DNA from 3 places in the Ruegeria sp. CDSC002 genome. Region 2 is predicted to be linked to each of the others. Evidence: riboswitches for the same ligand, from Rfam matches in the RefSeq annotation. Region 2 holds a riboswitch; each other region holds the start of a gene.
What was found. Region 2 has a riboswitch for cobalamin ahead of AC2FJE_RS11590 (DUF1636 family protein). Riboswitches for the same ligand answer to the same signal wherever they lie in the genome.
Positions count from the first base shown of each region.

Region 1 (2,260 bases), on a different contig from region 2:
TGGCCACACAATGCTCGCACTGGCCGCAAGGTTCGGTCGTTGGCTTGCCTTCACCATCGGGGCCGATGCAGTTCATGCCTTTGGCGATAATCCGGGCAGTGGTAGTTTTGCCGGTGCCGCGAATACCGGTCATGATAAAGGCCTGCGCGATCCGATCCGCTTCGAACGCGTTTTTCAGCGTGCGTACCATTGCGTCCTGTCCAACCAGATCAGCAAAGGTTTCGGGGCGGTACTTGCGGGCAAGAACCTGATAGGCGGGGCTGGGCGTTTCGGTCATGTCTGCTCTGTCAGATTCGTGTCAGAAATGCAGCGTAGAGACCCGGGCCGCCCACGTCCACAGCAGGCTTTGTGGAATTTCGGTTTGGACAGCGTCTGTAAGCGGGATAAACCAGCTGTCAAAATTTGGTGGGCCGGTGGCAGTAGGAGCATTAGCTTTGGCAAAATTTGCGATCTACGCGCTGCCTGTTGGCTCAGGCATCTTGGCGCTGTCCCCCTTGCCGGGCGGCGGCGGTGGGTATGTGGACGATCTGAGGGTGATACAGGACTGGAACCCTGATCTGGTGATTTCAATGACCACCGAGGCCGAGATGCGGCAGGTCGGCGCAGGCGGTTTTGGTCGAGACGTTCAAAGCAGGTCCGTGACCTGGGTGCATCTTCCGGTCGAGGATTTTGGCACACCGCCCCTGCCAATCGAAACTCTTTGGCCCCAAGCCAGCGCAGCCGCCCGGCAGGTTCTGTCCGACGGTGGACGCGTGCTGGTGCATTGCCGGGGCGGTTGTGGGCGGTCGGGGATGGTCGCGCTGAGGCTCATGGTGGAAAGCGGCGAAGATCCAAACCACGCGCTAAACCGGCTGCGCTTGGCCCGACCATGCGCGGTGGAAACGGATGAGCAGATGGCTTGGGCCATGAAACCGGCCCAGAGCGATCAGTGAACTAGGATCAGGCCGTGGCTTGTTGAACAACCTGATGCGATGGACGCGGTGCAAGGGCCGATGCCTGAAGCATGGCGCAAGGCAAGGCCGCCAAAACACCAGCAGGCAGAGTGGAAAAGTCAGGGCCGAACATCATATCGGCGTATTCGTCCAACGTGTCGGCTGAGTCGCCTGTGTTTGCCCCGCAATAGACCCTGATCCGGGCCGGGCTGGCGCGAAACCGTGCGGTGCAACCCTCATCGCAATGGGTCAGTTCGCTGGAGCCGTCCACCTCAAATTCGCTGGTCGTCATTGGTTGTGCTGTTGCCATCGCCTCGGCCAATGCCCGAGCCATTTGGGCCAATGCGGGGCAGGTTTTCCCCGTTTTCTGGCACAGGGTGGCGGTGAATTCGTGGGTCGTTGTCTTCCAGATCATAATGCGCCCTCCGCGCGGTGAGCGGGGGACGTGGAACAGGGAACTCAGCGTACTGAAGACCTGCCCGGACACCCCGCCCGAGTTTCGGTTTTTACTTTGATGGCAGGTCTCCTGACTTGCGGGTCATTGCTTTGCCGACCTTCCCAGCCTTTCGGCCAGTGGTATTTCGGCATTGCTTACCGCTTACAGTTGCGGGGGCAGTCGCGGCCTTGGTCCGTTCCGGCTTTGCCGGGCTGGACCGCACCGAGTTCCCTTTTCATCCCGCCCCAATATAAGGACGAGAACCATCACCTCATCGCTAGCGGTTGTAGGTGGCTTGAGTCAAGCGGGCTGTTTTCCATCGTTCAAGTGGACGCTTGGTCACTTTGAAAATCTGTTGACTCTAGTCGCGCAAAAGCGCCGATATGCCATATGTGAACCGAATAGTTCAGATGCTTGCGAGGGCACCATGTTGGACAACACTCCGGTCGCTTTGACCGAAGATTTCACGTTTTCTGCCGGAGAGGCCGAACTGTCGGCACGGCTGTATATGCCTGCCTCGGCACCTGATGTGGCGGTTGTAGTCCATGCAGCTACAGGCGTACCGCGCGACTATTACCAGCATTTTGCGCGGTGGTTGGTGGACGAACAGGGTATGGCCTGTCTGACCTATGACTATCGCGATTTTGGCCACTCTCTACGCGGGCGCCTGCGCGATTCGCAGGCCACGATGGCCGATTGGGCGTTGATCGACATGCCCGCTGCCCGCGCTGAAATGCGGCGCAGATTTCCCGCCGCCCAGCAGTGGAGCATTGGCCATTCGGTGGGTGGAATGCTGGGGCCAATTCAGCCCGATATTGAGCAGATCGACCGGATGATCTGTGTCTGTTCAGGTTTGGTGACGGTATCCGACCACCCCTGGCCGTATCGCGCA
Region 1 covers NZ_JBXWOM010000010.1:145,565-147,824, forward strand. Annotated here, with positions in the region: gene AC2FJE_RS18155 (DNA polymerase III subunit gamma/tau) at 1-277, opposite strand, end outside; gene AC2FJE_RS18160 (protein-tyrosine phosphatase family protein) at 435-932, shown strand; gene AC2FJE_RS18165 (hypothetical protein) at 940-1,347, opposite strand; cobalamin riboswitch at 1,432-1,651, opposite strand; gene AC2FJE_RS18170 (alpha/beta hydrolase family protein) at 1,796-2,260, shown strand, end outside.
Region 1: it holds a riboswitch for cobalamin, as region 2 does, so the genes downstream of both, AC2FJE_RS18165 (hypothetical protein) here and AC2FJE_RS11590 (DUF1636 family protein) in region 2, are expected to answer to the same signal.

Region 2 (2,260 bases):
TCTCAGACCTTTTTCCCTGCGCAGAACGGCGCGTAACAACACATCCGTGTGCAAATGACCCTTCATCAGCATCCGGGCCTTACTTTCAACGACCAGCCCGACCGCGCGTTGGGCGGCCACTTCGTGGTCTCGCGCTTCAATGATTTCAACTCCGGACAAATCGGCCCCAAGCTGGGCAGCAGCAGCGGTGATTTTGTCCGGGTCGCCAACCAAAATCGGAGTAATGATGCCGCTTTCCAACGCGAGTAATGCCCCGCCTAGCGAATTCGGCTCTTCCGGGGCGACGATCGCTGTGGGCATCGGGTCCAAAGGACGTACCCTTTCCAACAAAGCGACGAAATGCCGGTGACGCTGAACGATCAGTCCCGGCACCTCGACCGAGTCGAAGGTCAAATGCCGCGACGGTGGCGTGACCTGTACGGTACCGCTCAGGATCAATGCGTTATCCCCGACCCGGCGCACTTCGGCGGAACAGGTCAGGTCGCCGTCTTCACGCTTTTCGGTAACAGCCACAAAGGCGGTCAGTTCTTCGCCCGCCATAACCGGAGCATGAAAACTCAGGTCCGCCCGACGTGTTTGCGTACCGGCCCCCGGTAAGATGTTTCCAATGACTGCAGCCACCAGACCCGCGGGCCACAAAGCGGGCGCGACAGCCTCGGGGTGTCCATCTCCATCTCCGTCATAGGCCGCCAGATTTAGCGGGTTGTGGTCACCCGAAGCCGAGGCAAACGCGTACAAGTCGTCCACGGTGCACAATCGGGTGACCTGCGCCTTGTCGCCCACCTTCAGTTGAGAATAGGTTCTGTTTTCTTGAATTTTCATCTCGTCCGGCTTTGTTTTTGAAAGCGTGTTCGTTGTTTCAAACATTGGATGTGCGGCCCCCCGGAACCAGAACATATCCACCTTTGTTGCTACATTTCTGCAACGCAGCGTAGTCAGATCATTGGCAAATGACAAATGACCTCTGTGCGTGGGGCGGCGCGGATTATCGCTTGACCCAAATTCGGAACTCGGGCAAGCATCACCGCGATGGTTCCCTATGGTTCGCCACGGGATGAAAAGGGAATACGGTGAGGTTGCCAACAAGCGCCAAGTCCGTGACTGCCCCCGCAACTGTAAGCGGTGAGCGACGCCAAATACCCACTGACCCCAAATGGGTCGGGAAGGATGGCCAAGCCACGACCCGCAAGTCAGGAGACCTACCATCCGATGTTCAACCAACCCGGGGCGGGGCGTCCTGGAAGGAGGCTTTATGACACGTCTAAGACGTGATGACATGATTGGCACCTTCTGCCCGCGCTTGGCAACAGGCGGAGTGGGCCATGTCGATCAGTCCTGATCACTTCCTTCTGATTTGCGAGACCTGCGAGGGTTCTGACCGGGCGGATTCATTGCGCGCTGCGCTTGCAAGCAAGCTTCCATCCAGTTTTGACATCCAAAGCGTTTCCTGCATGGCCGGTTGCGGTCGTCCCACAACCGTCGGGTTTCAGGCATTCGACAAAGCGCAGTACCTTTTCGGTGACATCCAATCGGCTGAGGACGTGGATGCTTTGGCCGAATTTGCACATCAATACCATCGCATCGCGGATGGGTGGACCAGCGCAACGCAGCGCCCGCCTGCCCTTCTTGAAAAGACTCTGGCGCGCCTGCCGCGGCTAAAAGTGGAGACAAGCGCATGACCTGCGGAGCTTTCCTTGAGGCGCGCGGGCTGGAGTATTACGCCCTGAACGGCGACGTACTGCTGCAAAACATCAATTTCGAACTGAATGAAGGGGCCACTCTGGCAATTGCCGGCCCAAACGGTGCGGGTAAGACAACGCTGCTGAATCTTTTGTGCGGCGGTGAAGAGATTGTGCTGGGGGACGTTTTGGTAAAGGGGCGCAGCCTTCGGCAGCTTTCGGCGATGGACCGCGCCCGAATGATCGCCGTGGTCAGTCAGCAGGAATCGCCGGACGGGCGTTTGTTTCTGCGCGATTACGTGGCCCTTGGGCAAATCCCCATCCGCGCTGATCGATCTGCGGCTGAGCACGCCTTGGAATTGGACCGCATCTTGAAGCTGACCGGACTCGTCGCCCTCGCCGACAAGCGGATGGCCGTGTTATCCGGCGGGGAACGCCAGCGCGCTCATATCGCAAGGGCGCTGGCGCAAAACCCGTCGCTTTTGTTCCTGGATGAGCCGACGAACCATCTGGACCCGGACGCCAAGGGACGGATGCTGTCGCTGGTAGCCGAGCTGGGCATTACGGTGGTCATGATCGTC
Region 2 covers NZ_JBXWOM010000005.1:271,468-273,727, forward strand. Annotated here, with positions in the region: gene AC2FJE_RS11585 (bifunctional enoyl-CoA hydratase/phosphate acetyltransferase) at 1-867, opposite strand, end outside; cobalamin riboswitch at 1,016-1,221, shown strand; gene AC2FJE_RS11590 (DUF1636 family protein) at 1,323-1,679, shown strand; gene AC2FJE_RS11595 (ABC transporter ATP-binding protein) at 1,676-2,260, shown strand, end outside.

Region 3 (2,260 bases), on a different contig from region 2:
GAACGGCAAATGCCAACAAAGTTACTGTCGCCACCCCTCCGACAAGGACCATCGACGCGTCGTCGATCCCTAGGATTGATCCGAACAGGAAGCTTTTTAGTGGAACTGCGGACCCCGCTGCAGACAGGATAAAGATACCCACCGCCAATGCGATAAGATACAGCGAGGCAAGACTAGCATCGCTGCGCAGGATCGTCCGGCGTGCCAGAAAGGCGGTCAAAATGGCGACGCCAACACCCGCGATAAGCCCTCCGACCAACAGCGACATGACCGAAAGGCCCGCCGTGACAAAGCCGATGACGATGCCTGGGGTAATCGCGTGGGCCATGGCCTCGCCAGCCAGCGACAGACGACGCAGAACAAGAAACGCCCCTACCGGTGCGACCGAGGCCGACAAGACCGTGGTTGCCACAAAAGCGCGACGCATGAAGGCAAAGCTCCACATTTCTGCGATCAGGTCATACATTGGCGTGCTCCGCTGTTGAATGGGTGCCACGGAACATCCAGGACGCCTGACTTTCCGAGAGGTATCCTTGCGCAACCAGCCGATCTGGCGTCAGAACGTCATTTACCGGTCCATGGGTCGCCTCTTGCCCGCCCAAAAGCAGCGCATGGCTGCAATAATCCAGCACTGAGGAAAGATCGTGCACCACCAAAACCACCGCGCGACCCTCATCGCGCCATCGGCGTATAATCGACAGCAGATGCGCTTCAGTACTTTGGTCGACTGCGGCAAACGGTTCATCCAACAGGATCAGCGGCGCGTCCTGCATGATAACCCGCGCAAACAGCGCGCGCTGCAGTTGCCCTCCCGACAGCATATGCAGAGGCCGGTCAGCGATATCCAGTACCCCGGCCTCATCTAGCGCTGCAGCCATCCGGTTGCGCGCGGCGGCGTCCAGCCCGGTACGATAACCAAACCCGCGCCAGGCACCCATCGCAGCAAGATCCCTCACACGGATGGGAAATCGGCGGTCGAACTCTGTCATCTGCGCCAGATACCCGATGTCACCAGGACGGCCCTGCGGCCAAGTCAAATTGCCCGAAAGAGGATCCATCAAGCCCAGCAGCATCTTTACAAAAGTGCTCTTGCCCGACCCGTTCGCACCAAGAACGGCAAGGGTCGTTCCAGCCGCGATATCCATGGAGAGGCGGTGAAACAATGTAAGGTCGCGGTAGCCCAACGTCAGATCGCGGATTTGTAAAACGGCCGTCATCAAATCACCGCGTAAATCGCGAGCCACAAGAGCGCCGACAGCGCCAGAGCCCCCGCCACCAGCACCGGAACGCTGAATTCTGTCAGACACTTACCCCTTTGGGTGTCAGCTTTTTGCAATGACAACGGCAACGCCTCCTGTGTTTGGACAGGGGCAAAGCGAGCGCAAGGTCGTGCACGGTACGGACCGCTTGAAACATTGTCATCTCCCTCTGGGACACCCCGCCCAGGTTCATAAATTTCGGATGGCAGGTCTCCTGACTTGCGGGTCAAAGCTATCCCGATCCTTCCCAGGCTATTGCCCAGTGGACGATCTCGGGTCGCTCGCCGCCTACAGTTGCGGGGGCAGTCACGGAATTGGCCTTTTTACAGAACCGCACCGTATTCCCTTTTATCCCTGACCGCAAAATACAGTCGGGAACCATCGCGAGGACAAAATACGAATTGATTTGATTCGACAAGAGCGCAAACCTGTGAGGGATGGCTATTCGTTCCAGTCACCGGTCGACTACGGAGGACGCGGTAGACGTGAGGCAACGGTGGATACTACACGAGCCCCGCTTCTTGCAGCTTCAGACCCACGCCAACGGTCTTTTTGACTGAATTTATTCTGCCCGGACTTTTTTTGTCTGCAGTGGGATGATTTGGGTCTTTGACATTGCAGGTTATTCGCCTGACGGGGTGCCGATGTTAAGCGATTGATCTATTTGATCGATTGCCGTCTGAGCGGGGTGTTTTGGATAGTCTGACGCCGGTTGCGGCAAGGTGCAACCGCGGTTGTCGAACTAAGTTAAAGTGTTTGGTTTGAGGAAGAAGCGGATTTTCGCAAAACAGTAGCCAAACTTCCGATAAGCGGGACAAAGCTGACTAATGCCGCGATGGCGCAAAGGTCTGCTTTCGGAAGCGATCAGATGCACCTGAACGGAGGCTACTGATTTACCGGTGCCAGATTCTGGAAGTTGTGATCCCACTCTGTGATTGACATGGATGAGCGACGTGTTCTGATCGGCTTGCCTGACGGAAGGTGCCAACTCGTCAGGGCAA
Region 3 covers NZ_JBXWOM010000022.1:11,495-13,754, forward strand. Annotated here, with positions in the region: gene AC2FJE_RS23055 (metal ABC transporter permease) at 1-466, opposite strand, end outside; gene AC2FJE_RS23060 (metal ABC transporter ATP-binding protein) at 459-1,217, opposite strand; cobalamin riboswitch at 1,447-1,657, opposite strand; gene AC2FJE_RS23065 (DUF998 domain-containing protein) at 2,200-2,260, shown strand, end outside.
Region 3: it holds a riboswitch for cobalamin, as region 2 does, so the genes downstream of both, AC2FJE_RS23060 (metal ABC transporter ATP-binding protein) here and AC2FJE_RS11590 (DUF1636 family protein) in region 2, are expected to answer to the same signal.